3 regions of the Brachymonas sp. KE5 genome follow, and region 1 is predicted to be linked to each of the others. Evidence: predicted binding sites of a transcription regulator. Region 1 holds the regulator's gene; each other region holds the start of a gene.

Region 1 (6,957 bases):
CCCAGCCCCGCCCCTGCCGCAGCTCCCTTCATCAGCTGGCGACGCGCCGGCATCGCCAGCCCGCGCTCAGAACAGGAAGTCATCAAACCGCCCCTTGATCCAGGCAAAGTCTTCCTTCACCATCTCCGTGGTGCGCACATCGATGTCGATCTGCGTCTGGTGCACATGGCCGCTGGCCTTGTCCACCTCATACTCGAACTTGACCGCAATTTCTTCCTGCGGATCGCCGTTCACCATCATGTAGCACAGGTTGTCCGGCAGCCTTGCCACCACTTCCTTGCCGGCCACACGCTCCGAGATGTTGCGCGCCACGATCTTGCCGATGGCGTTGGCCACGTGCCCGCTCTTCGGGTAATAGCCGAACTGCGGCGAAATGGCACCCATCAGGTCGCCCACGAAGTAAACGCGGTCGTCGGAACGGGCCGTGTAGAAGCGTGGATCCATGTCGGCCCAGCCTGTCGGCTTGCCCTCCTCGGTCTTGCCGATCAGGCCTGCATGCCAGACCATGTCGGCAGCCTGATGCTGCGGCATCAGGATGGCCTCGTCAAAGTCATATTCGCCGGCCGCAGTGACAATGCGTTTCTTGTACGGATCCAGGCTCTTCACGCCGGCATTCGGCACATGCGTGATGATTTCCGGATACAACTCCTCGAACGCTTGGCGGTAGCCCTCCCCGATCGGTCCGATCTTGGGCTTGGGATCCAGAATCACGATCTTGCCCGGAATTTTGTTCTTCTTGATATGCCACGCAATCAGGCAGGCGCGCTCGTAGGGAGACGGCGGGCAGCGGTGCGGCGGCGGCGGCAGCGTCATCACCAGGGTGCCGCGCTTGAAGTTCTTCACCCTGCTCTTCAGCGCCAGCATGCGGGCATTGGGAATGTAGGCGCTGTTGAAGCGCTGGCTGGTATAGGCAATGGCCTCCCGGTCTTCACCCAGCCAGCCCTCGAAGTTGTCGCGGATACCGCCGGCCAGGATCAGGTAGTCATAGTCCAGCTGGCCATGCGCCGTACGCACGGTACGCTTGTCGCGATCAAATCCGCTGACCTCGGTCTGGATCAGGCGGTAGCCATACTTGTTCGCCGCGTGCGACATGTCATGATGCACGAAGTCGGTGTTGACAATGTCCACCAGCCACTTGTTGCTCATGGGGCCGGACCAGAACGTCGGGTTGCGCTCCAGCACCACGACATCGGCATTGGGAACCCACTGGCGCAGGTAGCGTGCCACGGTGAGCCCGCCCCAGCCGCCGCCACAGACGACGATGCGCGGTCCCTTGGCATGGCGGGGCAGCAAGCGGGTATCAGGGGTCAGGACGGCAGGAGCCGCCAGTGCGGACAAGGGTGTGCTCGCTGCGGCGCCCAGCGCAATAGCCGGCGGCGCAGCCATGAAGGTTCTGCGTTTCATAGTAAAGAATGAAGGTGTATGCAACAAAAGGGTGACAAGGCGACAGGGCAAGTCCCCGCCAGCAAGCTCGTCGCCCCCGATCATAGCCAGATTGAAGCCGGCTCCCGGGCCTGGCACCCTGAAAAATCAGGGACTTACCCTTGGTTCGATGTCATCCGCCCCAGATATCGCCGGTAATGGCGCTGTACCAGCCTTGGCCGTACAGCGCCTCCATGCGGCGGAAACGGGCGTCTGCATCCAGCGGACTCACACCCCCCGAATCCGGTGCCTCGACCACCCGGCTTCCTTCGGCCTTGTAGACACCGGCAACGGAGATGCCGTAATCCGGCCCGATCAGGCTGTAGCAGGTGTTGGAAAACGATGCCTGTGGCAGCGCCTGACCGCGCAGCTGCGCCGCAATCACGGCCGCCACCAGCTTGCCCTGCGTATTGGCCGCAAAGCCCGACTTCGGCATGGGAGCGGCAATGCTCGCATCGCCCACTACGAACACGTCCTGCACCTGGCTGGATTCGAAGGTGCCTCCATGCACCGGCACCCAGCCGCTTGCGTTGGTCACGCCGGCGCGTTCTGCGATCAGGCCCGCCTTCTGCGGCGGAATGACGTTGAGCACATCGGCCCGGTGCTTCTGGCCAAAGGCCGTCTCGACCTCGCGCCGGCGTGCATCCACGCGCACAACCTCGCCATCGTCCACCTGCCCCACCCATTCGATCATGTTGCCGTACAGCGCCTTCCAGCCCTGCATGAACAGTGCCTGCTTGGAGAACGCCGTCTTGGCATCGAGCAGGAGGATCTTGGACTTCGGCTTGTGCTGCCTGAAATAGTGCGCCACCATGGCCGCACGCTCATACGGGCCGGGCGGGCAGCGGAACGGATTCTCCGGAATCGTCATGATGAAGGTGCCACCATCCTTCATGGCCTGCAATTGGCGCTTGAGCAACTGCGTCTGCGCACCGGCCTTCCAGGCGTGTGGCGCATGCTCGGCGGCTGCCTGGTCATAGCCCTGCAGCTTGTTCCATTGCATGTCCACGCCGGGGGACAGCACCAGCTTGTCCCAGCGCAGGCTACTGCCGTTGGACAACTTCACCGTCCTGCCCCTGGCATCAAGCTGCTCTGCGCTCGCGTGCACCACCTCGATGCCCTGCTTGCGCAAGCCATCAAAGCCATGGCCGAGACTGTCCCACTCGCGCAATCCCGCCAGGTACAGATTGGAAAACGGGCAGGTGTAAAAGCGCTGCGCCGGCTCGACCAGAGTGATCTGCACATCCGGATGGTAGCGGCGCAGATAGCGCGCTGCCGTTGCCCCGCCAAAGCCTCCTCCGACCACCACCACGTGGGCAGATGCCTGGCGCGCCTGCACCAGCGCAGGAGCGCCCAGCAGCATGCCACCGGCCGCCATGCCGCCCAGAACCTGGCGGCGGGAGATGCTGTTGTCATGTGGTTTCATCGGGGCACCTCCGAAAAATATCCGGCGAGATCTCTCAACTCGTCCTCGCTGTAGCCTTTCATCAGGCGCGTCATCACCGTGGCACGCGGATCAATGCCGGCCTTGAAATCCTGCAAACGCTGCAACAGCCTGTCTTTCGGCTGACCGGCGATGGAGGGGATGATTCCGGGCGAACGGCCATCCGTGCCATGACAGTTGGCACAGGTGGCTGCCGCAACCGCCATGGACGACAAATGCGGCTGTTGCTGCGCCATCACCACAGCAGCCGGCGCCAGGCCCAGCAGCAAGGTCGCGATATGAACACTTGCGCTTCCGTAGCGCGCAAGCTTGAAAGGCGTTATTCCACGCCGGGGGGGAGATGAATGCAGATCCAACTGGACACCTCATGACTGATAACTGCGATGGCCGCCGGATCAAAGACGGCAGCCTGTCTGATGATTGCAAGCCGTATGCCCGCGTCGGGATCATAACTGTCTTGCCATGAGGAACCACGCCCTTCCAACTGTTCGTTCTATGCGTGGTTTTTTTAAAAAATCCTGGCTCCACCGCAAAAACTACGCTATACTTCGATGCTTCAGCGGCTGTAGCTCAGTTGGATTAGAGTACTTGGCTACGAACCAAGGGGTCGTGGGTTCGAATCCTGCCAGCCGCGCCAACATTGCAGAACGCCTATCCAGGCGTTTTGTTTTCCTTTCAGCGACTGTAGCTCAGTTGGATTAGAGTACTTGGCTACGAACCAAGGGGTCGTGGGTTCGAATCCTGCCAGTCGCGCCAGAAAGTTCAGAAACGCCTTGCAGCAATGCAAGGCGTTTTTGTTTTTTCCGCTCAGCGCTGGCTCAGCGCATTGCTCACCAGCCGTGAAGCGATGTCCACAATCTCCACCATGCGCTGATACGGCATGCGCACCGGCCCGATCACTCCCAGCGTGCCCACCACCGTGCCATCCACGCTGTAAGGCGCACTCACCACCGAGAGCTCCTCCACCGGCACCACCTGGCTCTCGCCGCCGATGTAGATATGCACGCCCGCCGCCTGGCTCGATTCGTCCAGCAGACGCATCAGTGTGGTCTTCTGCTCGAACAGGTCAAACGCGCGGCGCAACTGCGACATGTCGCTGGAAAAATCGCTCACAGACAGCAGGTTGCGCTCCCCTGCAATCACCACATCCTGCTCATGCTCCTGCATGGCCTCGGTGCTGGCCGCGATGGCGGCCTGCATCAGCGCGGCAATTTCACCACGCAGGGTTTCCACCTCGTCCTTCAGGCGCACGCTCACCTGCTCCAGTGCAAGCCCGCTGTAATGTGCGTTCAGATAATTGGCGGCTTCCACCAGCTGGCTCTGGTCGAAATCGGTTTCGGTAAACAGGACGCGATTCTGCACATCCCCTTCCGGCGAGACGATGATCACCAGCACCCGTTTTTCCGACAGGCGCAGGAATTCGATATGCCGAAAGACGGACCCGCGCCGCGGGCTCATCACCACGCCCACGAACTGCGACAGGCTCGACAGCATGTTGGCAGCATTGGCGATGACCTTCTGCGGCTGCTCGGGCGGCAGGGCGAGCGTGGGCATGGAAACGGACAGATGCGCCGGATCGGCCGTGAGCATGGTGTCCACAAACAGCCGGTAGCCGCGCGCCGTCGGGATGCGCCCTGCGGAGGTATGGGGGCTGGCGATCAGGCCCAGGTTTTCAAGGTCCGCCATCACGTTGCGGATGGTGGCCGGCGACAGTTCCAGCCCCGCGGTTTGCGAGAGCGTACGGGAACCCACGGGCTGGCCGTCCGCGATGTAGCGGTCGACCAGGGTCTTGAGCAGCAACTTGGCACGATCGTCGAGCATGGCGTCACATTTTAATGATCTAATGTAAGTATGAAGCCCCAATTTCACCACGTCGGACTGATTGGAAAATTCCTGCAAAGCAATAACCTGCAGCAGGCTTCTCATTCCGAAGGCACTCCCCCCGAAATCATGCTGGCCGTGGCCGAATGTCTGGAACGCAACGGCTGCCAGGTGGCCATGGAATTCCGCGCGGCCGAGATGACCGGCCTCAATGCCCGCTACCCCTCGCTGGAGATGGTCGAGATCGGCGAACAGTGCGATCTGGCCGTGGTGGTGGGCGGCGACGGTACCATGCTCGGCGCTGCGCGCACGCTGGCTCCTGCCAAGGTGCCGCTCATTGGCATCAACCAAGGACGCCTAGGCTTTATTACTGACATTCCCCTGGGCCGCATCTGTGAAACCCTGCCCCCCATGCTGCGCGGCGAATACATCGAAGACCACCGCAGCATGATGCTGGGCCAGGTCAAGCGTGGCGAAAGCACCGTGTTCGAGGCGATTGCCTTCAATGACGTGGTGATCAACCGCGGCAGCACGGCGGGCATGGTGGAACTGCGCATCGAGGTCGACGGGCATTTCGTGTCCAACCAGCGCGCCGACGGTCTGATCGTGTCCACCTCCACCGGCTCCACGGCCTATTCGCTGTCGGCCGGTGGTCCGCTGCTGCACCCGTCGGTGGCCGGATGGGTGCTGGTGCCGATTGCCCCGCACACCCTCTCCAACCGCCCCATTGTGCTCAGTGATTCGAGCGAAATCAGCATCGAGGTGGTCTCCGGCCGCAAGGCCAGCGCCAACTTCGACACGCAATCGCTTTCCTCGCTGCAATCCGGCGATCGCGTGGTGGTGCGCCGCTCGGATCACGAAGCTCTGTTCCTGCACCCGCGTGGCTGGAACTATTTCGACACCCTGCGCGAAAAGCTGCACTGGAACAGCGGGAGCAACTGACCATGGCGCTACGGCGTATTGCCCTGCAGGATTTCGTGATCGTGCAGGCTCTGGATCTGGACGTTCACAACGGCTTTACCGCGCTCACAGGCGAGACCGGCGCGGGCAAATCCATTCTGGTGGACGCCCTGCAACTGGTGATGGGCGCCCGTGCCGATGCCGGCTTCGTGCGCGAAGGCTGCAATCGCACCGACATCACTGCACATTTCGACATCACCCCTGCGCTGGCACCTCTGCTGGACGAATACGGCATCGAGGCGGATGCCGAAGAAGGCCTGCTGCTGCGCCGCGTGGTTGACAGCCAGGGCAAGAGCCGCGGCTGGATCAACGGCACGCCGGCCACCGCCACGCAATTGCGTGCACTGGGCAGCCTGCTGGTGGATATCCACGGCCAGCACGCCTGGCAAAGCCTGATGCAACCGGCCAGCACGCGCGCCCTGCTCGACGGCTACGGCCGCATTGACACCACGGCCATCCGCACGCTCTGGCAGCAATGGCAAACTGCCCGCGAGCAGCTGGAGCAGGCCACCCAGGGCCAGGAACAGCGCCAGCAGGAACGCGAGCGCCTGCAGTGGCAGGTCGCCGAAGTCGACAAGCTCGGCCCCCAGGCCGATGAATGGCCCGAACTCAACAGCGAACACCAGCGCCTGGCCCATGCCCAGCAGTTGCTGGATGCCGCAGGCACCGCCCTGCAGGCACTGGAAGGTGAACAGCACGGTCTGCTCGACACCCTGCACACCGCCGTGCACGCACTGCAGGAGCAGGAGCATATCGAGCCGGCCTTTGCCGAATGGACTGCCCTGCTCGCCAGCAGCCAGACCCAGCTGGAAGAGGCCCAGCGTGGCCTGCACGCCTATCTGCACCGCACCGAACTCGACCCGGACCGCCTGGCCCAGCTGGACCAGCGCCTGTCCGGCTGGATCTCGCTGGCACGGCGTTTCCGCGTGCAACCCGAAGAACTGGCCGCCACCTGGACCGGCTGGCAGCAGCAGCTGCAGGCGCTGGATGCCGCCGAGGATCTGGAGCCCCTGCAGCAAGCCGAACAGGGGGCCAGCGCCGCCTATCGGAAGGAAGCCACACGCCTGACCGGCCTGCGCAAGCAGGCGGCAGACCAGTTGGGCGAAAGCATCACCAGTGCCATGCAGCAGCTCGGCATGCAGGGCGGCCGCTTCGTGGTAGACGTTGCCCCCGCCGCGCAAGCCGGCAGCAGTGGCGCCGATGCCATCGACTTCCTGGTGGCCGGCCATGCGGGCAGCACGCCGCGGCCCATCGCCAAGGTGGCCTCCGGCGGCGAACTGTCCCGCATCGCACTGGCCATTGCCGTCACC
Region 2 (6,957 bases), 580 kb from region 1:
TGGAACAGCTGATCACCGAGCGCAGCCGCGAGGAGAGGGTCGCGCAGGCCGCCCCCCCTGCGCCGCCGACACCCGCTGTCCCCCCCCCGCCTTCGTCGGGGCGCGACGTGATTGCCGATTTCCTCGCCGGCCGCGGCCACCGTCAGGAACCGCCGCGCGTGGCCCAGGCCACCCCGCCGCGTCCGCGCCCTGCCGAACGCCCGGCGCCGGCACAGCCCCCCGCCCTGCGCACCGGGCGAAAGACCGACCGCCTGATCATCGTCGCGCTCGATCCCGGCCATGGTGGCGAAGACCCCGGTGCCATCGGCCCGAACGGTACACGCGAAAAGGATGTGGTGCTGCGCATCGCCCAGTTGCTGCGCGACCGCATCAACGGCAGCAGCGTCAACGGCAATCCGATGCGCGCCTTCCTCACGCGCGATGGCGACTATTTCGTGCCGCTGCATGTGCGCGTACAGAAGGCGCGCCGCGTGCAGGCCGACCTGTTCATCAGCATCCATGCCGATGCCTTCATCACGCCGCAGGCCAATGGCTCCAGCGTGTTTGCCCTGAGCAGCCGCGGTGCCAGCAGCAGCGCCGCACGCTGGCTGGCCAACAAGGAAAACGAGGCCGACCTGGTCGGCGGCCTGAACGTGCGCAGCCGCGACACCCTGGTGCAGCATGCGCTGCTCGACATGAGCACCACCGCCCAGATCCGCGACAGCCTGACGCTGGGCAGCGCCATGCTGGGCGAGATCGGCAAGATCAACCGCCTGCACAAGCCACGCGTGGAACAGGCCGGCTTTGCGGTGCTCAAGGCGCCGGACATTCCGAGCGTGCTGGTCGAAACCGCCTTTGTCAGCAACCCCGGCGAGGAAGCCAAGCTGCGCAGCCCTGCCTACCAGCGCTCCATGGCCGATTCGCTGATGCGCGGCATCCAGGGCTACTTCGCCCGCAATCCGCCGCTGGCCCGCAGCCGCGCGGTGTGAGATCGAGGCGCCTGCAACCCGGCGTTGGCGTTACCGGATGCGAGCGCCGCAACCATCCCTTCATGGCGCCCACCACAGCCCGGCACTCCACAGCAAGGCAAACACCAGTTGCAGATGAGCGGTGCGCGCCAGCAACTGATTGTGCCCGCGTGCCGGCGCCTGCCGGACGAAACGCCACATCAGCAGCGCAGCCAGCGGCAATGCCAGCAAGGCCAGCCAGGCTCCCTGCACATCCACCAGCGGCAACAGCAGAAAAGGCAGCACCAGCATGCCCACATACAGCCGGCGACTGCCCTGCAAGCCCAGGCGCACCGCCAGCGTGCGCTTGCCGGCGCGCGCGTCGCTGGCGGCATCGCGCGTGTTGTTCACCAGCATCACGGCCGAGGCAAACGCCCCCATCATGTGGCCCAGCATCCAGGCAGCACCGCTGAGCGTCCCGGTCTGGAGGAAATACGTGCCCAGCACGGCGGCCAGCCCGAAGAACACCCACACGAACACTTCGCCAAAGGCACTGTAGGCGATCGGCCAGGGCCCGGCGGTATACGCCCAGCCGCACAGCAACGCCACCAGCCCGAGCCAGACGATGGGCCAGCCCCCCACCGTGGCCAGCAGCACCCCGAACAGAAACGCCACCCCCAGCGCACCGAAACCGGCGCGCCGTACCTGCTCCGCACGCAGCCAGCCCATGGCCGTGGCGCGCTGCGGCCCGAGCCGGTCCGCGCCATCGGCCCCACGTTCGAAATCTCCCACGTCGTTGAGCAGATTGGTCCCGATCTGGATCAGCATGGCGGCCAGCAGGGTAAGCAGCGCCACGCCGGCCATCCAGCGCCCCCGCTCGCTCCAGGCCAGCGCACAGGCTGCCAGCACCGGGGCCACCGTCACTCCCAGGGTATGCGGGCGGGCAGCCAGTATCCAGGCGCGCCATGCCGGCGGCCGGGCACCGGGCAATGCCTGTGCCGATGCCGGTGTCAGCGGCATGGAAGGGGAACCGGGCGAAGGAGAAGGAGTTCCAGAAGGAGGAGCCATAGGCCCATTGTAGGGAAGCTTGCTCCGCCTTCGTTCAACCCGGCTCAGCGCATGGCAAACAGCTCCTGATGGAAATTGGCATCCTGCAGCCCTCTGGCGCCCAGATCGGCCCGCAGGGCCTGACCAAAGCCCGCCGGCCCGCAAAACCAGAAGCTGGCCTGCTGCCATTGCGGCACGGCGGCACAGATGCGCTCGGCGTTGAGCCAGCCATCGCGCGCATCCACCAGCACATGCAGTTTCACGCCGGCAGCCTGCGCATCGGCCTGAAGCAGGGCAATCGCGTCCTCATCGTAATCCGCCGTGGTATGGAACAGGTCGATCGTCACCGGCCGCTCCCCGCGGTCACGCGCCAGCTGTTGCATGCGGGCAATGAATGGCGTGATGCCGATGCCTGCACCAATCCATATCTGGCGCGGCTTGTCGTCATCAAAAGTGAAGCAGCCATACGGCCCCTCCACCGTCACGGCATCCCCCTCGTGCAGCACCTGATGCAGCTGCGCCGTGTGATCGCCCAGTGCCTTGGTCACGAACACGATGGTCTGCTGCGCCGGATCCCAGGAAGAAGCGATGGTATAGGGATGGGCCGCGTCATGCGCTCCCTGCACGAAGGCAAACTGGCCGGCTGCATGCCCTTTCCAGCCCGGCTGCAGGCGAACATGGGTGCGCAGCACACGCAGCGGCTCGAAATAGCGCAGGGATTCGATGGTGCCATGCACCTTGCGCCCCGCACCCACGCGGCCCAGCAGCACCAGCACCGCAGAGACCACGCCAGCCACCAGCAGTACCGCCATGGCCCAGCCGACCGGCTGCGACCAGTAGTCGTACTTGAGCAGCACGAACGTATGCCATGCCAGCACCAGATACGCAACGGCCAGCCACTTGTGCGTGCGTACAAACCAGTGATACGGAAAGCGCTTCACCAGGGCCAGCACCATCAGCACCAGCGCGGCATAAAAGGCCCACTCGCCCAGCGACTCGGCCAGCCCGCGTTGCGAGCGCAGCCATTGCTCCAGCGTCAGGATCTGATCCGGGCCGCCACGGTACTGCTGCCCGCCGCCGCTGCGCACCGGCCGCTCCAGCCAGCCCCAGCCCACCATCCACTTGGTGCCCTGCGCCCACCACCAGTGCAGCACGCTGGTCACCAGCGCCGTGATACCCAGCCACTTGTGCAAGCGGTACATCTTGTCGAGCCCGTCCAGCGGACGCTCCAGCCAACGGGGGCGGATCGCCAGCACCATGGACAGGCTCATGGCGCCAAAGGCGATCACGCCGCTGTACTGCATGAACACGGTACGGAAAGGAAAGTACCCCCACGGTTCGGGAAACAGCGTGTCTGCCATCAGCCACAAGCCGGTCAGCAGCACCAGGCTGCCCCACAACGCCATGCTTATCCGTTTCATTGCATGCATCCTTTTGTCTATGTTCTTGACTCTTCCAGTTTAGCCAAGCAGCATGAAGAGTTGCTGAAAAGCCTGATCGCGGGCCCATGGATTGGCAAAATGCGGCTCTCGTGCTAAAACACGAACCGTATATAAAATCAGGAGTTGCAATGACTAGCTGCAAACCTGCTTCACCTTTTCCGTCCACTGCGGCCAGCGCCATCCCGCGACGCGCCATGCTGAGTTGCAGCCTGGCGCTGCTTGCGGGCGCCAGTCTGCTGGCCGGCTGCGGTTCGGCGCCAAGCAGCACCCGTACCAGCCAGCGCCGCCGAACCGGAACTGGCGGCACGGGCGCTCTGCGCACCAGCACGCCGGAACTGGCCGTGGTCAATCCCGTGCAGATCGACGCCACCCTGCGCGAAGAGGCCGTGGCCCGCGCCATGCTGGCCGTGAACGTGCCCTACAGCTATGGAGGCAACACGCTCGAAGGTGGCTTTGACTGCAGCGGCCTGGTGCAATACGTCTTCAGCGGCTTTGCCGGCCGCGCCCTGCCGCGCAGCACGGCCCAATGGGCACGCGCCAGCCTGCCGCGCGACGTCGGCCAGCTGCAGCGCGGCGACCTGGTGTTCTTCAATACGTCGGGAGCCTCGTTCTCGCACATGGGCATCTACATCGGCAACCGCCAGTTCATCCATGCCCCCTCCAGCGGCGGCGTGGTGCGCACCGACCGCATCGACAGCAGCTACTTTGCCCCGCGCTTCGATGGCGGGCGTACCGTTTTCCTGTAGGGCCGGCAGGGGCTGGCAAACACGAATTTGTAACAGCCCCCCTTGAAACCCGCGCCAACACCCTTATCATTAGCACTCGTCGCGGTCGAGTGCTAACAGCCCGACGCGCACGGGCGCCAGCGCTCTTGCCTGGCACCTCCGATTTTTTTGCGCTTATCCATTTTATCTTCCAAGGAGATTCCATGAACCTGCGTCCCCTGCACGATCGCGTGATCGTCAAGCGTCTGGAAAACGAAACCAAGACTGCCTCCGGCATCGTGATTCCCGATGCAGCCACCGAGAAGCCCGACCAGGGCGAAGTGCTGGCTGTCGGTCCCGGCAAACGCAACGACAAGGGCGAGCAAATGGCCCTGAACGTGAAAGTGGGCGACCGCGTGCTGTTCGGCAAGTACAGCGGCCAGTCCGTCAAGGTCAACGGCGAAGAACTGCTGGTGATGAAGGAAGACGACCTGTTCGCCGTGGTCGAGCAGTAATCCCCTTCCCCCGCACAACGCAACACTGAATATCTGGAGATTTTGAAAAATGGCAGCTAAAGACGTAGTTTTCGGCTCTGACGCCCGCGCCCGCATGGTCGAAGGCGTGAACATCCTGGCCAACGCAGTCAAGACCACCCTGGGCCCGAAAGGCCGCAACGTGGTGCTCGAGCGTTCCTTCGGCGCTCCCACCGTGACCAAGGACGGCGTGTCCGTGGCCAAGGAAATCGAGCTGAAGGACAAGCTGATGAACATGGGCGCCCAGATGGTCAAGGAAGTCGCTTCCAAGACCTCTGACAACGCCGGTGACGGCACCACCACCGCTACCGTGCTGGCCCAGGCCATCGTGCGCGAAGGCATGAAGTACGTGGCCGCCGGCATGAACCCGATGGACCTCAAGCGCGGCATCGACAAGGCTGTCGCCGCTCTGGTCGAGCAGCTCAAGGCCGCTTCCAAGCCCACCACCACCTCCAAGGAAATCGCCCAGGTCGGTTCCATCTCCGCCAACTCCGACGAATCCATCGGCCAGATCATCGCTGACGCCATGGACAAGGTCGGCAAGGAAGGCGTGATCACCGTGGAAGACGGCAAGTCCCTGCAGAACGAGCTGGACGTCGTCGAGGGCATGCAGTTCGACCGCGGCTACCTGTCTCCCTACTTCATCAACAACCCCGAGAAGCAGGTTGCCAACCTCGAGAACCCCTTCGTGCTGCTGTTCGACAAGAAGATCAGCAACATCCGCGACCTGCTGCCCGTGCTGGAAGCCGTGGCCAAGGCCGGCCGTCCGCTGCTGATCATCGCTGAAGATGTCGATGGCGAAGCACTGGCGACCCTGGTGGTCAACACCATCCGCGGCATCCTGAAGGTCGTGGCCGTCAAGGCTCCGGGCTTCGGCGACCGTCGCAAGGCCATGCTGGAAGACATCGCCATCCTGACCGGCGGCAAGGTGATCGCCGAGGAAGTGGGCCTGTCTCTGGAGAAAGTCACGCTGGCCGACCTGGGCCAGGCCAAGACGATCGAAGTGGGCAAGGAAAACACCACCATCATCGACGGCGCCGGCGCTGCTGCCGACATTGAGGCACGCGTCAAGCAGATCCGCATCCAGATCGAGGAAGCTACCTCCGACTACGACCGCGAGAAGCTGCAGGAACGCGTGGCCAAGCTGGCTGGCGGCGTGGCCGTGATCAAGGTTGGCGCTGCCACCGAAGTCGAGATGAAGGAGAAGAAGGCCCGCGTGGAAGACGCCCTGCACGCTACCCGCGCTGCCGTGGAAGAAGGCATCGTGGCCGGTGGTGGCGTGGCTCTGCTGCGCGCCCGCGCTGCCGTGGGTACCGTCCAGACTGACAACCACGACCAGGATTCCGGCGTCAAGCTGGTGTTCAAGGCCATCGAGGCTCCGCTGCGCGAAATCGTGGCCAACGCCGGCGACGAGCCGAGCGTGGTGGTGAACAAGGTGCTGGAAGGCGAAGGCAATTTCGGCTTCAACGCTGCCAACCACACCTACGGCGACATGATCGAGATGGGTATCCTGGATCCCACCAAGGTGACCCGTACCGCCCTGCAGAACGCTGCATCCGTGGCCAGCCTTATGCTGACCACCGAGTGCATGGTTGCAGAAATGCCGAAGGAAGATGCACCGGCCATGCCTGACATGGGCGGCATGGGTGGCATGGGCGGCATGATGTAATCAGCCGCACAGGCTCCGGCAAGGTCCTGGGCCTTGCCTTCCCTGTCAAACGAAACCCGCAGAGCGCAAGCCCTGCGGGTTTTTTGTTGGCCGTTTCACGGCGTGTGGCTGCTACCCGGCGCTTTCCGGCACAGGGCGGGCCAGCACCTCCAGCGCATCCGTGAGCAGTTCCACCCACTGGTTCTCGTAGCGGATTCCCCCCCGCAGTACCACATGCTGCAGCGCGGCGCCACGCTCTGCCGGCGCCCCACCCGGAAAGTCCCGCGCTTCGATCTCCCGGTACTGCGCCAGCTTGTCCTGATGCAGGGCCAGATGCCGGCGGATTTCGTCTTCCAGCCCGGTCGGGCCCACGATGGCTTCGGCACGCAGGCGCACCAGCAGGGCATCGCGCAGCACCGTGGGCTCCTCGGGCAGCCTCAGCCAGTCCCGCAGGGCCTCGCGGCCGGCCGGCAGGATGCGGTAGGCGCGCTTGCGCCCGCGCGTCGGCTCCTCGGGCAGGGATTCGATCCAGCCGGCCTCTTCCAGCCGCGCCAGTTCCCGGTAGATCTGCTGATGGGATGCGTGCCAGAAATGACCGATGGAACGGTCGAAACGCGAAGCCAGATCCGACCCCGATGCGGGCCGTTCCAGCAAGGC
Region 3 (6,957 bases), 660 kb from region 1:
CCCTGCATGTGCCTGTGCAACGCAGCCCGGGGGCAGGCATCGGCCGAGGCTCCCTCTGGATCGGCCACCTTCGGCGTTCCGTCTTCGGCATGCCGGAATCCGCCCGCCTCCTGCTGCACGGGAAAGCCGCACAGTCCCAGCGTCACATGCGGCTGGCGGCGATAGCCATCGAGCAACCAGGGCGCCAGCTGCCGCTGCGCTCGAGTGAACGATGGTCGCAGCTCCGGTACGTCGACATCCAGCGCCCACAGCAGAAACCACGGACGTCCGCGATGCCAGGCCGAAAAATCACCGCATACATTGCGCTGCAGACGCACTGGACGCCCTGTCTCGCCTCGCGCGCGCAAGCCCGTCGCCGCGTCAACCACCCTGCGCCAGCCAGTACAAGCCGCCCGCAAGAACCGCCAGGTTCAACAACACCGTCAACCAGAACACGATGCGGAACGGCGGCTCGAGCGTCTTGTGCCGGAACAGCTGCTGCGCCAGCCAGGCGCCGGGCCAGCCGCCGAGCAGCCCCAGCAGATGCAGAAAGCTCTCGGGAATGCGCTGCTTTCCCGCGCGCGCCGCGGCCTTGTCCCAGGCGTAGGCAATGAAGGCACACAGGCTGGCGGATACGTACACCACGACCAGCCAGCGGGCCAGCGTCATGCGCGGCCCACCTTGTCCATCAGCCGGCGGAACACGCTCGGCGAGACGAACACATCCACCTCGCCACCGAGCGTGGCGATCTCGCGCACATAGGTGCTGCTGACGAACTGGTACTGCACGCTCGGCGTGAGGAACACGGTCTCCACTTCCGGCATCAGGTGGCGGTTCATGCCGGCGAGCTGGAATTCGTAGTCGAAGTCGGTCACGGCGCGCAGCCCGCGCACCATGGCCTTGCCGCCGCGCGCCACCACGAAATCACGCAGCAGGCCGTCATAGGCTTCCACTGTCACATTGCCGTACTTGGCCACCGCCTCGCGCACCATGTCCAGCCGCTCGTTCAGGTCGAACATGGGTTTCTTGTGGTGGCCGGCCGCCACCGCCACGATCAGATGATCGAACAGCTGCGAGGCGCGGCGCACCAGCTCCTCGTGCCCCAGCGTGAGCGGGTCGAAGGTGCCGGGGTAGATGGCGGTGATCCTGGTCATGGTGTCTCCTGCAATGAATCGGGGGTTTGTGGGGCTGCGCACGGGGCGCCGGCAATCAGTCCTGCATGGTGATGGCGCTCAGGCGGGCTGCAGCAGGTGCGCATGCACCTGGCCGGCCTTGAGATGGCGCCAGCGCTGCCAGCCGAGCCCGGCCAGTTCCTCCGGCTTCCATTCACGGCCGGCCTCGAGATACAGATAGCCTCCCGCGCGCAGCACCGGCAACGCGGCCTGCAGGGCCTTGGCATACCAGTCGGCGTCGAACGGAGGATCGAGCAGGACAAGGTCGATGCTGCCGGGCCGGCGCGCCGCCTCGTGCAGCACGGCCAGTGCATCACCCTGGCGCACCTGCACGGCATCGGCGCCCAGCAGCTCCTTCAGTTCGCGCAACTGGCGCACCAGCGCGGCATGCTGCTCCACCAGCAGCACGCTGGCGGCGCCGCGCGAGGCGGCCTCCAGGCCCAGGGCACCGGTACCGGCGCACAGGTCGATGCAGTGCCAGCCGCCAAGGTCCTGGCCCAGCCAGTTGAACAGCGTTTCGCGCACGCGGTCGGGCGTGGGGCGCAGGCCGGGCGGCACGCCCGGGCCGGCCGCCACCGGCAGCAGACGACGGCGCCACTGGCCGCCGACAATGCGGACCTGGCCGGCTGCGCGCGCTGGCGCCTGACCCGGTTTTTTCCCCGTGCCGGCCGCTGATGCGCGCCCTCCGGGAGCAAATTTGGCAGGATGCGCAACGCCTTTCGCCCCCGCTTCGGCGGCATCTGGCTCGGCATGCGGCGACTGCGCCTGGCTGCGCAGGCGTTTTTCGATGGCTGACAATGACAGGCTGGAACGTCCCATGGCGGAAATCATAGGATAAAAAGGGGGTTTCGCCGGATATCTTGCGGGCTGTCATGTGCCCGACCCATGCACTTCGTACAATGAGGGAGTTGCCCGCCTTGCGCCCACTCCACTCTGCCATGTTCAGCTTCTTCAAGAAAAAACCTGCCGCCCCCGAATCCCCTGTCGAAACCCCCGTTGCCGAGGCAGCGCCGGAGACGACTGCGGAGACGGGCGTGCAGGCTGCGCCCGAAGCTCCGGCAACCGAACAGGTCCCCGCCTCCGGTGGCTGGCTCAACCGCCTGCGCCGCAGTTTCGGGGGCGACGAAGCAAGCCCGGCCAGTGCCGACGCCCCGGCCGCCTCCGGCGAACTACCGCTGGCCGAGCAGGCCCTGATCCAGGCGCTGCAGCACGATGCCATGGACAGCAGTTTCGCCGCGCTGGAGCCCACGCCCATCGACGAAGCCGCCCTGACCGAAGCCGCCCTCGCGGCTACACCGGAAGAAGCCGACGATGTGCCAGCCAGCAGCAAGTCGCCGGCGCCGCGCCACGCCGAACAGGCACCTGCCGCCACTCCCGAGGCGCAAACGCCCGCCGCGGCATCGGCATCGGCATCGGCATCCGCAGACGAGCCGGTCGCCGACGACGAAGCGGCTGCAGCTGACACCGCCACCCGCGCCGGCTGGTTCAACCGCCTCAAGACCGGTCTGCGCCGCACCGGCAGCAGCATCACCACCGTCTTTACCGGCACCCGAATCGACGAGGAACTCTACGAAGACCTCGAGGCCGCCCTGCTCATGGCCGATGCCGGCGTGCAGGCCACCGAATACCTGCTGGAAGACCTCAAGCGCCGCGTCAAGGCCGCCAAGGCCACCGATCCGGCGCAGGTGCGCACCCTGCTGACCGATGCCATTGCCGAACTGCTGCAGCCGCTGGAAAAGCAACTGGTGATCGGCGAGCACACGCCCACCGTGATCATGGTGGCTGGCGTCAACGGCGCCGGCAAGACCACCTCCATCGGCAAACTCACCAAGCACCTGAGCGACCACCGGCAAAGCGTGCTGCTGGCTGCTGCCGACACCTTCCGTGCCGCTGCCCGCGAGCAGCTCGCCATCTGGGCCGACCGCAACACGGTCGAGATCGTCAGCAACGCCGGTGGGGACCCGGCGGCCCTGAGCTTCGATGCCGTCGCCGCTGGCCGCGCGCGCGGCAAGAACGTGGTGCTGGTCGATACTGCCGGCCGCCTGCCCACCCAGCTGCACCTGATGGACGAGCTCAAGAAGATCCGCCGCACCATCACCAAGGCCTACGTCACCGCACCGCACGAGGTGCTGCTGGTGATCGACGGCAACACCGGCCAGAACGCGCTGGCACAGGTCAAGGCGTTCGACGACGCACTGGAACTGACCGGCCTGATCGTGACCAAGCTCGACGGCACCGCCAAGGGCGGCGTGCTGTGCGCGATTGCGCGCGAGAAACCGGTTCCGGTGTATTTCGTCGGTGTGGGCGAAAAACTGGAAGACCTGGAAACCTTCAATGCGCGCGAATTTGCGCAGGCGCTGCTGGGTTGAGCGGCATTTCCCGGAGCTGTCGCGCATCCGGGGCAGTGTCCTACGCCGCGTGGAGGGCCCAGGCATCAGAATGTGCAACAAGGCGTAGAAGCATTTGCCCCGATGGCTCTCGCAATTCTGCGACAGCCCCTGATTTGTTACAGGTTTTCCCGGCAGATTTAGCACTCGACTTTCAGGAGTGCTAATATCTTTCGCCAATGAGGAACATCTCGGCAAGAGATGTATCCAATACCCTGAAAGGAGTGAAGACACATGGCTGATAGGGCTGTTGCCTCCACCAAGACCCAAGACATTGCCATTGCCCCCAACTGGTCGGCAGTGGCCACCTTGCCCGCACTGGGCAATCTTGACGCGTACATCAGCGCGGTCAACCGCATGCCCATGCTCACGCCCGAGCAGGAGCATGACTACGCCAAGAAACTGAAAGACCACAACGACCTGGACGCCGCCGGTCGCCTCATCATGTCGCACCTGCGTCTGGTGGTGGCCGTGTCGCGCCAGTACCTGGGCTATGGCCTGCCGCACGGCGACCTGATCCAGGAAGGCAACATCGGCCTGATGAAAGCCGTCAAGCGCTTCGATCCGGATCAGGGCGTGCGCCTGGTGAGCTACGCCATGCACTGGATCAAGGCCGAGATCCACGAGTACATCCTGAAGAACTGGCGCATGGTCAAGGTCGCCACGACCAAGGCGCAGCGCAAGCTGTTCTTCAACCTGCGCAGCAAGAAGCAGGGCTTCAAGGCCATCGCCGGCCTGGACGATGCGGCCATGCACCGCGACACGCTCACCGAGCAGGAAATCGACATCATCGCGAAAGACCTCAACGTCAAGCGCGAGGAAGTGATGGAGATGGAAACGCGCATGAGCGGCGGCGATGTGCTGCTCGATCCGGCTCCCAGCGATGACGGCGAGCAGGCCTTCGGCCCGATCGCCTACCTGAGCGATGCCAGCCACGAGCCCACCGCCATGCTGGAAGCCCAGCAACGCGACGTGATGGCCACCGACGGCATCGCCGCCGCGCTCGACACGCTCGACCCGCGCAGCCGCCGCATCGTGGAACAGCGCTGGCTGGCCGTGAACGACGACGGCTCCGGCGGCATGACGCTGCACGAACTGGCCGCCGAGTACGGCGTGAGCGCCGAGCGCATCCGCCAGATCGAGTCGGCGGCCATGAAGAAGATGAAGACGGCGCTGGTGGAGTATGCCTGAGCCCTAGGCGCCTGACAGCCTGTGGGGCCGCTCGGATGAGCGGCCTTTTTCATGGGTGCTGCAGGATACGCGGCCACAGCGATTGCGGAATCCGGCCCGGAACGTCACTCTGCGCCACTGGTGTGCCGGCGGGGGAATGTCCTGCGCACCATTGTGCGGTTGCCCGAAGATTTTCCGTCAGCGCTTCGCTTGTCCGAAAAACCGCAGTTCTACAATGAACTGTTCGCCCCCCCGGAAAGTGAAGTCCCCCATGAACTCCCATGCCCTGATGCTGATGGCCATTCCTGCGCTGGTGGCGCTGGCTGGCGGGGTTCTCGCGGCGGTCTGGGCCCCGAGCCACCAGACGCGCAGCATGATCCAGCACTTTGCGGCAGGCGTGGTGCTGGCAGCGCTGGCCGTCGAGCTGCTGCCGGAAATCGCGCGCGAGCATCCGGCCCCCTGGCACGTATTGGCGGCCTTTGCAGCCGGCAGCATGTTCATGTACGGACTCAAGCTCTGGACCATGAAGCTGGAACATGCCGAAGAGCAGCGCGCGATTGCCAGCGGCCAGGCCGCTGCCGGCATGGCCACCGGCCTGCTGCTGGCCACCTTCATCGACGTGGCGGTGGACGGCTTCATCATTGGCGCCGGCTTTGCCGCGGGCGGCGAAACCGGCATGATCCTGGCGCTCGGTCTGTCGGTGGAACTGCTGTTCCTCGGCCTGGCGCTGGCCTCCGACAGCATCCGCGGCTGGAAGATCATTGCCGTGTCCGGCGCGCTGGGGCTGACGGTGCTGTGCTGCGCCCTGGCGGGCAGCCTGCTGCTGGCGCAGGCTTCGCACGACACCATCGGCACCGTGCTGGCCTTCAGTGCGGCCGCCCTGCTCTACCTGGTGACGGAAGAGCTGCTGATGGAGGCGCACGAGGTGGAAGAAAAACCGTTCTTCACGCTGGTGCTGTTTGCAGGCTTCCTGGTGTTCTGGGCCATCCAGTTGTTCGGGCAAGGCTGAACCCCGCCTCAAGAGGGCGCAACGGCGGCTGGCGTTCGGCCAGCGTGCGCGCGGAGGCCTCCCGTCGCCAGTGGGCGTTTAAGACTCGGCCAGCAGCGCTTTCACATCCGCTGCCACCAGTTCCGGTTTGGCGCCGTAGTTGCTGTGCAGGCGCATGCGGCCCTGCTTGTCGATCAGCAGCGTGCCGGCGGTGTGGTCCATGGTGTAGTGCTCGGGCTTGCTGCCCGGCACTTTCTTGTAGTACACGCGGTAGCCGGGCGCAATGGTCTTGCGCAGCTCTTCCGGCGTGGGCACCAGCGCCAGAAAATCCGGGCCGAAGTTGGCCATGTATTCCTTGAGCAGCGCCGGCGTATCGCGCTCGGGATCGACGGTGACGAAAATGACCTGGAAACGGTCGGCATCGGCGCCGAGCAGCTGCTTGACCTGCACCATTTCGGTCAGCGTGGTCGGGCACACATCCGGGCACTGCGTGTAGCCGAAGAACATGCCGATCACCTTGCCGCGGAAGTCGGCGACGCTGCGGCGCTGGCCGTTCATGTCCAGCAGCGAGAAGTCCTTGGCGTATTTGCCGCCGCTGATGTCCAGGCTGTTGAACTTGGCATTGGGCAGGCCGCCGGCCTTGCCCAGCTCGCTCACGCTGCCGACATCGCAGGCAGCCAGCAACAGGCCGCCGGCACCGGCGCCGATCCAGCGCAGCGCAGCGCGCCGTGGCTGCCCCGCGGCAGGGGCGCTTGGGGAATGGAGGCTTTGCATGCACGCATTGTACGGGCGGTGCCGGCTCCCTGCCGCCGGCCCCGCGCGCAACCGTGTTAAGGTATGCCGTTTTCTTGATCAGGATTGCCTTGCCATGTCCCAGCAGCCAGACCTTCCGCCAGCCGCTCCGGCCCCGGTGCACCAGCCCCATGCACCGTTGACCGCCTATTACGGCGACGAGAACGAACGTGCCGGCTTTCTGCGCGGCATCTTCGACAGCACAGCTGCCGATTACGATCGCGTGGAGCGCATGCTGGCCTTCGGCACCGGCCCCGGTTACCGCGGCAAGGCACTGGAGCGCGCCGGCCTGCAGCGCGGCATGCAGGTGCTCGATGTCGGCTTCGGCACCGGTCTGGTCGCGGCGCAGGCCATCCGCATCGTGGGCGATCCGGCCCTGGTGACCGGCGTCGATCCCAGTCCCGGCATGATGCAGGCCAGCCCGCTGCTGGAAAAGGTGCGCCTGCTGCAGGGCAAGGCCGAAAAACTG

The links. The regulator HrcA, encoded in region 1, represses chaperone genes, less so after heat shock. The targets are predictions, from matches to a motif close to TTAGCACTCNNNNNNNNNGAGTGCTAA.
Region 2: a site for HrcA is predicted at 4,231-4,257, ahead of groES (co-chaperone GroES). Genes of this name have one in related genera too.
Region 3: a site for HrcA is predicted at 3,679-3,705, ahead of rpoH (RNA polymerase sigma factor RpoH). Genes of this name have one in related genera too.

What each region holds. Positions count from the first base shown of each region.
Region 1 covers NZ_CM173463.1:1,624,024-1,630,980, forward strand. Annotated here, with positions in the region: gene ACX36O_RS07760 (thiosulfate oxidation carrier protein SoxY) at 1-83, opposite strand, end outside; gene ACX36O_RS07765 (FAD-dependent oxidoreductase) at 67-1,404, opposite strand; gene ACX36O_RS07770 (NAD(P)/FAD-dependent oxidoreductase) at 1,556-2,848, opposite strand; gene ACX36O_RS07775 (c-type cytochrome) at 2,845-3,135, opposite strand; tRNA gene ACX36O_RS07780 (tRNA-Arg) at 3,426-3,503, shown strand; tRNA gene ACX36O_RS07785 (tRNA-Arg) at 3,545-3,622, shown strand; gene hrcA (heat-inducible transcriptional repressor HrcA) at 3,674-4,687, opposite strand; gene ACX36O_RS07795 (NAD kinase) at 4,718-5,629, shown strand; gene recN (DNA repair protein RecN) at 5,632-6,957, shown strand, end outside.
Region 2 covers NZ_CM173463.1:2,206,570-2,213,526, forward strand. Annotated here, with positions in the region: gene ACX36O_RS10445 (N-acetylmuramoyl-L-alanine amidase) at 1-968, shown strand, start outside; gene ACX36O_RS10450 (1,4-dihydroxy-2-naphthoate polyprenyltransferase) at 1,029-1,946, opposite strand; gene ACX36O_RS10455 (ferredoxin reductase family protein) at 2,039-3,394, opposite strand; gene ACX36O_RS10460 (C40 family peptidase) at 3,544-4,161, shown strand; gene groES (co-chaperone GroES) at 4,344-4,634, shown strand; gene groL (chaperonin GroEL) at 4,684-6,321, shown strand; gene ACX36O_RS10475 (PadR family transcriptional regulator) at 6,433-6,957, opposite strand, start outside.
Region 3 covers NZ_CM173463.1:2,286,444-2,293,400, forward strand. Annotated here, with positions in the region: gene ACX36O_RS10800 (2'-5' RNA ligase family protein) at 1-317, opposite strand, end outside; gene ACX36O_RS10805 (DUF1294 domain-containing protein) at 361-648, opposite strand; gene coaD (pantetheine-phosphate adenylyltransferase) at 645-1,133, opposite strand; gene rsmD (16S rRNA (guanine(966)-N(2))-methyltransferase RsmD) at 1,212-1,970, opposite strand; gene ftsY (signal recognition particle-docking protein FtsY) at 2,369-3,520, shown strand; gene rpoH (RNA polymerase sigma factor RpoH) at 3,773-4,729, shown strand; gene ACX36O_RS10830 (ZIP family metal transporter) at 4,980-5,717, shown strand; gene ACX36O_RS10835 (SCO family protein) at 5,796-6,470, opposite strand; gene ACX36O_RS10840 (class I SAM-dependent methyltransferase) at 6,565-6,957, shown strand, end outside.